DNA from 2 places in the Peribacillus sp. Hz7 genome. Region 2 is predicted to be linked to the other one. Evidence: a T-box and tRNA genes for the amino acid it is inferred to sense, from the RefSeq annotation. Region 2 holds a T-box; the other holds one or more tRNA genes.
What was found. A T-box is a leader RNA that pairs with one kind of tRNA and senses whether it is charged. The one in region 2 lies ahead of alaS (alanine--tRNA ligase), so its partner is inferred to be a tRNA-Ala.
Positions count from the first base shown of each region.

Region 1 (3,430 bases), on a different contig from region 2:
TTCGAAAAGGAGGAAAGAAACATTTTTGGTATTTTACACAGATTAGTAAAGTTAAAAGACCACGGACGTGCCAATAATAATAGAGGGAACAAGCAACAACGGTAATGCATCTGTCGAATCATTGGAGTTGTACTATAAATTGGCCAGTAAGCTAGTTGATCGTCGTGAAGTTGTATCAGATGCAGAAGTTAACAAAGCGTACGAGAATCTCTGAAGACGAGCTGTAACGAGGATTGGACGAACTAAACGATATGTTGAACTAGGTTAAGTGTTACCAAGTGATGACTGCGGCTTTTATCATTGGGGTTGACGTGTTATTATTAAATGTCAGGAGCAAAGCATACACAATCTGTTAGGATGTTGTATAGTTCATCACGCTTAGTTTATAACTAAGTAAAATGGATAAAATTAACCCATGACAAGTAACTCAACTGAAGGTAAGAATAATGGGGTGATGGTATCAGTAAAGCTAAAGGTAAAGGCGGAACAGGTAGAGGGACAGGCAAGAAGGGCTGGAATCGTTGGCAAGCTAGTTCGAACAGAGCGAAAAGTGCTAAACCTTATATAAGCAAAGGCACTAAAAAACCAGATAAAGAGGATTGAAAGTCAGCATTCATAATGTTGGCTTTTTTATTTTGCTGTAGGAGGAAACTGTGCGATAGCGAATTTTACAAACACACACGCACACACTGAGTCGCCATCCAACGGGCGGCTTTTTATTTACCTGAATTTAACGAAAGGGTGAAGGAAAATGAACGAAAACCAAACGTTATCGCACGCAAGGGCAGTACGAATACTAGCGTTTGGAGTTGCTTGTTTAAAGGTGCCAGGCCCGAATATAAGCAAGAAACAGGCGCCTAAATCATTGGCGAAGGTTGGCTGTAGCTGACTTTCTGAAATCGCATTTTGTTAAGGTTATAAATATATGTATATATCATAGAAGGAGAGAACAACATGATTAATACATACGGAGAGTTAATAGAATTATTGAATACACAGGGAGAGAGTATAAAAACTCTTGCGACAAGACTTCCATTTGGAGAAAAAAACTTAGAGTGTTATTAAGAGATGCAGAGTATAGCTTTGATAAATCAACAAGTAATTGGCGATATACAGGAGAAGGCCAAGCGTCGGACGATGAGTTATTATTGGGAAAACCTCACGAAGAAGAAACCGAGATTTCAACTTCCGCGCAACCTACTAAAGAACAAGTTGCTCTTGCGGTATTCACATCGGAGCAAGTAACGTTAAGGTCTGATACGTTCTCGAATGCGGAAAGGTTTTCGTATGTAGTTGCTTCGACATTTTATAGGGCTCCTTTTAAGGAGTGCAAAGGCCGCGATTAGGCACATTCAAAAAAACGTATTGATGTTACGTTTTTTTCGTGATATACTAAAGACCTCAAATTTTCTGCATTAAATTGCGGCGGAGCGTTTGACTATGTGGAGTAGTCTTACGCTCTTTTTTGTGTTTCTATCGTGTAATTTTGCGTGGTTTGTTGAGTTTATTACGGTCATTCAATAACTAGGTCGTGAAATCTCGGCACACGTCGATGTTTAATTTCCGCACGTCCTCGCTTTGTAGAAACTCCCCTAATAAATTGAAAACGTGCTGGTATAGCCAAATGGTGCCATCCGCCAGGCCTTTCACTTTCTTTGCGCTCTTTACCTTTTCCGCAAGTAGTTCCAACGAGTACGGTTTCTTTTTACTGTTAACTGTCAGCGTGTTCTTCACACGTTTTCCGCGTCTATTTTCCGAATGCAAAACAAAAAACACCTCCAGTCTCCGATAAAGTCACCGTAAAAGTGATTGGAAAAAGGAAGCGTTTCGCTGTCCGATATAGGAGCGTTACGTCACCGGTAAGTCACCAGCTTAGAAACGTTGACGTAATGCGTGTATGGAGCATAGGGGGCTCGAACCCCTGACCTCTACGCTGCCAGCGTAGCGCTCTCCCAGCTGAGCTAATGCCCCGAATAGGATACACTAATTATTTTAACTGAATTAATAGAAAAGTCAATAAAAAAGGAAAAATCCGTTAGAATTCCATATTCTAACGGATTTTTGAACTGAATTTTTGGCGTTGTTGATAGAACGTTATTGATTTTTAAATATTTTCAATTTCTACTTTTGAGACTTCCTGAATACTAGAAATTGTGTAATACACATCAGATGTTTTTCTTTTTTGATCGACAAGTATTCTTATGGTAAGTGAGTGAATGTTTGTTTCGACATCTTTAATTCGAATGTTTTTCACATGAATATTTTCGTCTCTGATTTTTTGTAACACTTTTGAGATGTCTTCTTTTTCTTCTATTATAAGTTTAAGAAGAATTTCTTTTTGGCGAAGTGATATAGGACCAATCCAAGTAATGATAGGAGGAATAAGCTCTACACTAATAATTAAGAGAATGACTCCTGCGATTGCTTCGATAAAAAATCCAGCTCCTACAGCAATTCCAATTCCAGCAGCTCCCCAAATAATGGCGGCTGTTGTTAATCCAGAGATACTATTATCACGACGTAGAATAACGCCAGCACCGATAAAGCCAATTCCAGAAACAATTTGAGCCGCTAGTCGAAGTGGATCCATTGTCACATTTAGCTCGTCGCTTCCAGGAAATTTGAAAGCTGACTCAATTGATACAATCGTAAGCATACAGCTGACAATAGAAATGACTAAGCTTGTTTTTAAGCCAACTGGTTTACGTTTAATTTCTCGTTCTAATCCAATAATCATTCCTAAAAAAGCAGAAATACCTAGCTTTAATAGAATAAATAATTCCTCGTGTAAATTAAATGACCATTCCAACAATACCATCCCCATCCACAATAAAAACATCTATAATTTTAACTATTATAACCTCAAAAAAGGGAATTGCGGTACAATGAATCTGTTAGTTTTAAGTTAAAAGAGAGGGAACTTCATGAAAGCTGCATTTATCAATCCTTATTTTGCTTTAGTAGTAGGTGTGATTACAGTTTCGTTTTCAGCAATTTTAGTGAAATTGGCATCCGCTCCGTCGGGGATTATTGCCTTTTATCGCCTGTTGTTTACGGTATTGCTATTACTACCATTTTTTCTTATTAAGCATGTTCATGAAATGAAGTTGATGATAAGGAAGGATTTCTTTCTTACGATGGCTGCGGGCATTTTTTTAGCCTTTCATTTTATTTTGTGGTTTGAGTCATTGAATTATACGACGGTTGCTAGCTCTACAGTTCTTGTCACGCTTCAGCCTATATTTGCTTTTGCCGGTGCTTTTTTCTTTTTTAAAGAACGCTTCTCCGTAAAAGTACTAATAAGTGGTGCGATAGCTATTATAGGGAGTGTCATTATTAGCTGGGGGGATTTTCGTATAAGTGGTTGGGCGCTTTTTGGGGATCTACTTGCCCTCATTGCCTGTGCTTTAGCAACAAGCTATCTACTAGT
Region 1 is NZ_JBHHJV010000034.1:22,347-25,776, forward strand. Features, by position in the region: gene ACE199_RS22145 (DUF3934 family protein) at 460-603, shown strand; gene ACE199_RS22150 (hypothetical protein) at 752-889, shown strand; gene ACE199_RS22155 (hypothetical protein) at 1,056-1,346, shown strand; tRNA gene ACE199_RS22160 (tRNA-Ala) at 1,899-1,971, opposite strand; gene ACE199_RS22165 (MgtC/SapB family protein) at 2,105-2,809, opposite strand; gene ACE199_RS22170 (DMT family transporter) at 2,925-3,430, shown strand, end outside.
Region 1: it has a tRNA-Ala gene. The T-box ahead of alaS (alanine--tRNA ligase) is inferred to sense a tRNA for this amino acid. The anticodon was not compared.

Region 2 (3,430 bases):
GCATCATTTGTGGATATTCGCTTAAAATGGTTTTATCGACTGGGATTTATGCTGCTTTTGTTTATTGTTTTTTATATTTTTATGAAATTGAAGCCGATATGGGGCCCCGTTTTGTCCGTTATGCTGGTTGTATTACTCCCCTTCATAATCGGTGCATTTATTAGCTATCTATTACACCCTGTTGTTGAGGCGCTTCATCAAAAAGGCGTAAGGCGAGGGCTGTCTGTTATTATTATTTATTTACTTTTCTTTGGAGGTTTAGGGTTTGGAATTTATAAAGGCATTCCAACCATGATGAATCAAGTAGAAGAGCTTTCTGAAAATGTTCCTGTTGTAACGGAACAATATAAAATGTGGATGAAGAATCTGGAATATCAAACGTCTAATTGGCCCATTGATGTACATGAACGAATTGAAAAAGGAATGGATGTAATTGCAATACGTATGAATACCTTTTTAAATCATTTAATGAATTATGCAATGAAAGCATTTGATTTTTTGGTGCTTATTGGCCTAATTCCTTTCATTGCTTTTTATATGTTAAAAGATTTTGAGTCGTTAAAGAAAATGATTTGGTATATTACGCCGAAAAAATGGCGTCAGCAAGGCCGTGCATTTTTACGTGATGTCGATACATCGCTCGGTGGCTATATTCGTGGACAGCTATTTGTGTGCGTGGCGATTGGAGTTGCTGCCGCATTATTGTTTTGGTTATTTGATATGAAGTATCCGTTGCTGCTTGGTGCCATTATCGGGATTACGAATGTGATTCCATACTTTGGTCCAATTTTTGGAGCGGTTCCCGCTATCATTATTGCAGCAACATTATCAATTAAAATGGTGATTACGGTTGCGATTATTGTGCTCGTTTTGCAATTTTTAGAAGGGAATGTGCTATCTCCGTTGATTGTGGGGAAAAGCCTTCATATGCATCCGTTATTCATTATGCTTGCCTTGCTAGCAGGCGGTGAAATAGGGGGAATTATCGGTATGATTGTATCGATTCCCATCCTTGCTATTTTAAAAGTTTTTGTTCTCCATGCACGTGTTCACTTCGGAAAGAAGGAGCCGCTTGTTGACAAATAAAATAGTAGTGAATAAAATACAATACATAAGATAATTCGTTGAAGGACCAAGTATGCTGAACACTGTCTACTAGAGAGAAATCCCCTGGGCTGAAAGGATTTTAGATCAAGAGCAGCAGAAAGCTAGTCCAGAGAGCAGCTAATACCTGCCGTTACGCCGCGTTAAGGCTAGATGAAGGTGATGGACAGGCAAGATGTCCATAATCAGGGTGGTACCGCGAGCTAACTCTCGTCCCTGTTTTTTAGGGATGGGAGTTTTTTGTATGCCCAAAATTAAAAGGAGGAAAAAATAGATGAAATATTTAACTGGTGCACAGATACGCCAAATGTATCTTGATTTTTTCAAAGAAAAAGGACATAACATTGAACCGAGTGCGTCACTTGTTCCGCATGAAGATCCATCTTTATTATGGATTAACTCTGGGGTAGCGACGTTGAAAAAATATTTTGATGGACGAGTGATTCCAGAAAATCCAAGAATTACAAATGCGCAAAAAGCAATTCGTACAAATGATATTGAAAATGTAGGGAAAACAGCACGCCATCATACATTCTTCGAAATGTTAGGAAACTTCTCAATCGGCGATTATTTTAAAGAAGAAGCCATTACATGGGCTTGGGAATTCCTTACAGATGAAAAGTGGATTGGTTTTGATAAAGATAAACTAGCTGTAACCATTCACCCTGAAGACGATGAAGCATTTGAGTTATGGAATAAGAAAATTGGGGTTCCAGCTGAGAAAATTATTCGTTTAAAAGAAAATTTCTGGGATATTGGAGAAGGCCCAAGTGGTCCAAATACAGAAATTTTCTACGATCGCGGACCAGAATATGGCGACGACCCGAACGATCCAGAATTATATCCAGGTGGAGAAAATGAACGTCATTTAGAAGTATGGAACTTAGTTTTCTCTCAATTTAATCATAATCCAGATGGTACATATACACCGCTTCCAAAGAAAAATATTGATACAGGTATGGGCCTTGAGCGTATGGCTTCTGTCGTTCAAAACGTACCAACGAATTTTGATACAGATTTATTTATCCCAATTATTCGTGCCGTTGAACAATTTACAGATGTGAAATATGGGGCAAATAAAGAAACAGACGTAGCGTTTAAAGTCATTGCCGACCACATTCGTACGGTAACATTTGCAGTAGGTGATGGTGCGCTCCCATCTAATGAAGGCCGCGGCTATGTATTACGTCGTTTACTTCGTCGTGCCGTTCGTTATGCAAAACAAATCAACATTAACGAACCATTTATGTTAGAATTAGTGCCCGTTGTTGGGGAAATCATGAAAGACTTCTATCCAGAAGTGCTAGAGAAAAAAGACTTTATTGCTAAAGTTGTGAAAAACGAAGAAGAGCGATTCCATGAAACACTGCATGATGGATTAAGCATTTTATCTGAAGTGATTAAGAAACAAAAAGAGCAAGGGCAAAGTATCATTCCAGGTGCGGATGCGTTCCGTTTATATGACACATATGGTTTCCCAATTGAATTAACAGAAGAGTATGCAGAAGAAGAAAACATGACCGTTGACCATGACGGCTTTGAGAAAGAAATGGAAGCACAACGTGAACGTGCACGTGCTGCGCGTCAAGATGTAGATTCTATGCAAATTCAAGGCGGCGTTTTAGGTGATGTGAAGGTTGCAAGTGAGTTTGTTGGGTATGACAAACTTCAAGTAGAAGCGCAAGTTGTGGCAATCGTTAAAGACGGTGAGCTTATTACAGAAGCGCACGAAGGCGAAGAAGTTCAAATCATTTTAGATCAAACACCTTTTTATGCAGAAAGCGGCGGTCAAATTGCTGATACAGGAATGATTACTAGTGAGGCTGTACAATTAGCTGTACAGGATGTTCAAAAAGCACCGAATGGACAAAATCTTCACCGCGTAACAGTCGTTGCTGGAACATTATCGGCTGACGCACAAGTAGTAGCAACTGTTGACTATGCAAACCGCAGCGAAATTGTGAAGAATCATACAGCGACACATCTTTTACATCAAGCATTAAAAGATACACTCGGTACACATGTTAACCAAGCGGGTTCCCTTGTGCAAGCAGAACGCTTACGTTTTGATTTCTCACACTTTGGTCAAATTACGCCAGAGGAATTAGAGAAAATTGAGGCGATTGTAAACGAGAAAATTTGGCAAAGCTTAGAAGTAACAATTGATTTGAAAGATATTGACGAAGCAAAAGCAATGGGGGCAATGGCTCTATTCGGTGAAAAATACGGTAAAATTGTCCGTGTTGTTCAAATTGGAGACTATAGCTTAGAGCTTTGCGGTGGTTGTCACGTACCAAATACAGCGGTAATCGGTCTATTCAAAATT
Region 2 is NZ_JBHHJV010000010.1:96,776-100,205, reverse strand. Features, by position in the region: gene ACE199_RS14680 (AI-2E family transporter) at 10-1,086, shown strand; T-box leader at 1,116-1,325, shown strand; gene alaS (alanine--tRNA ligase) at 1,379-3,430, shown strand, end outside.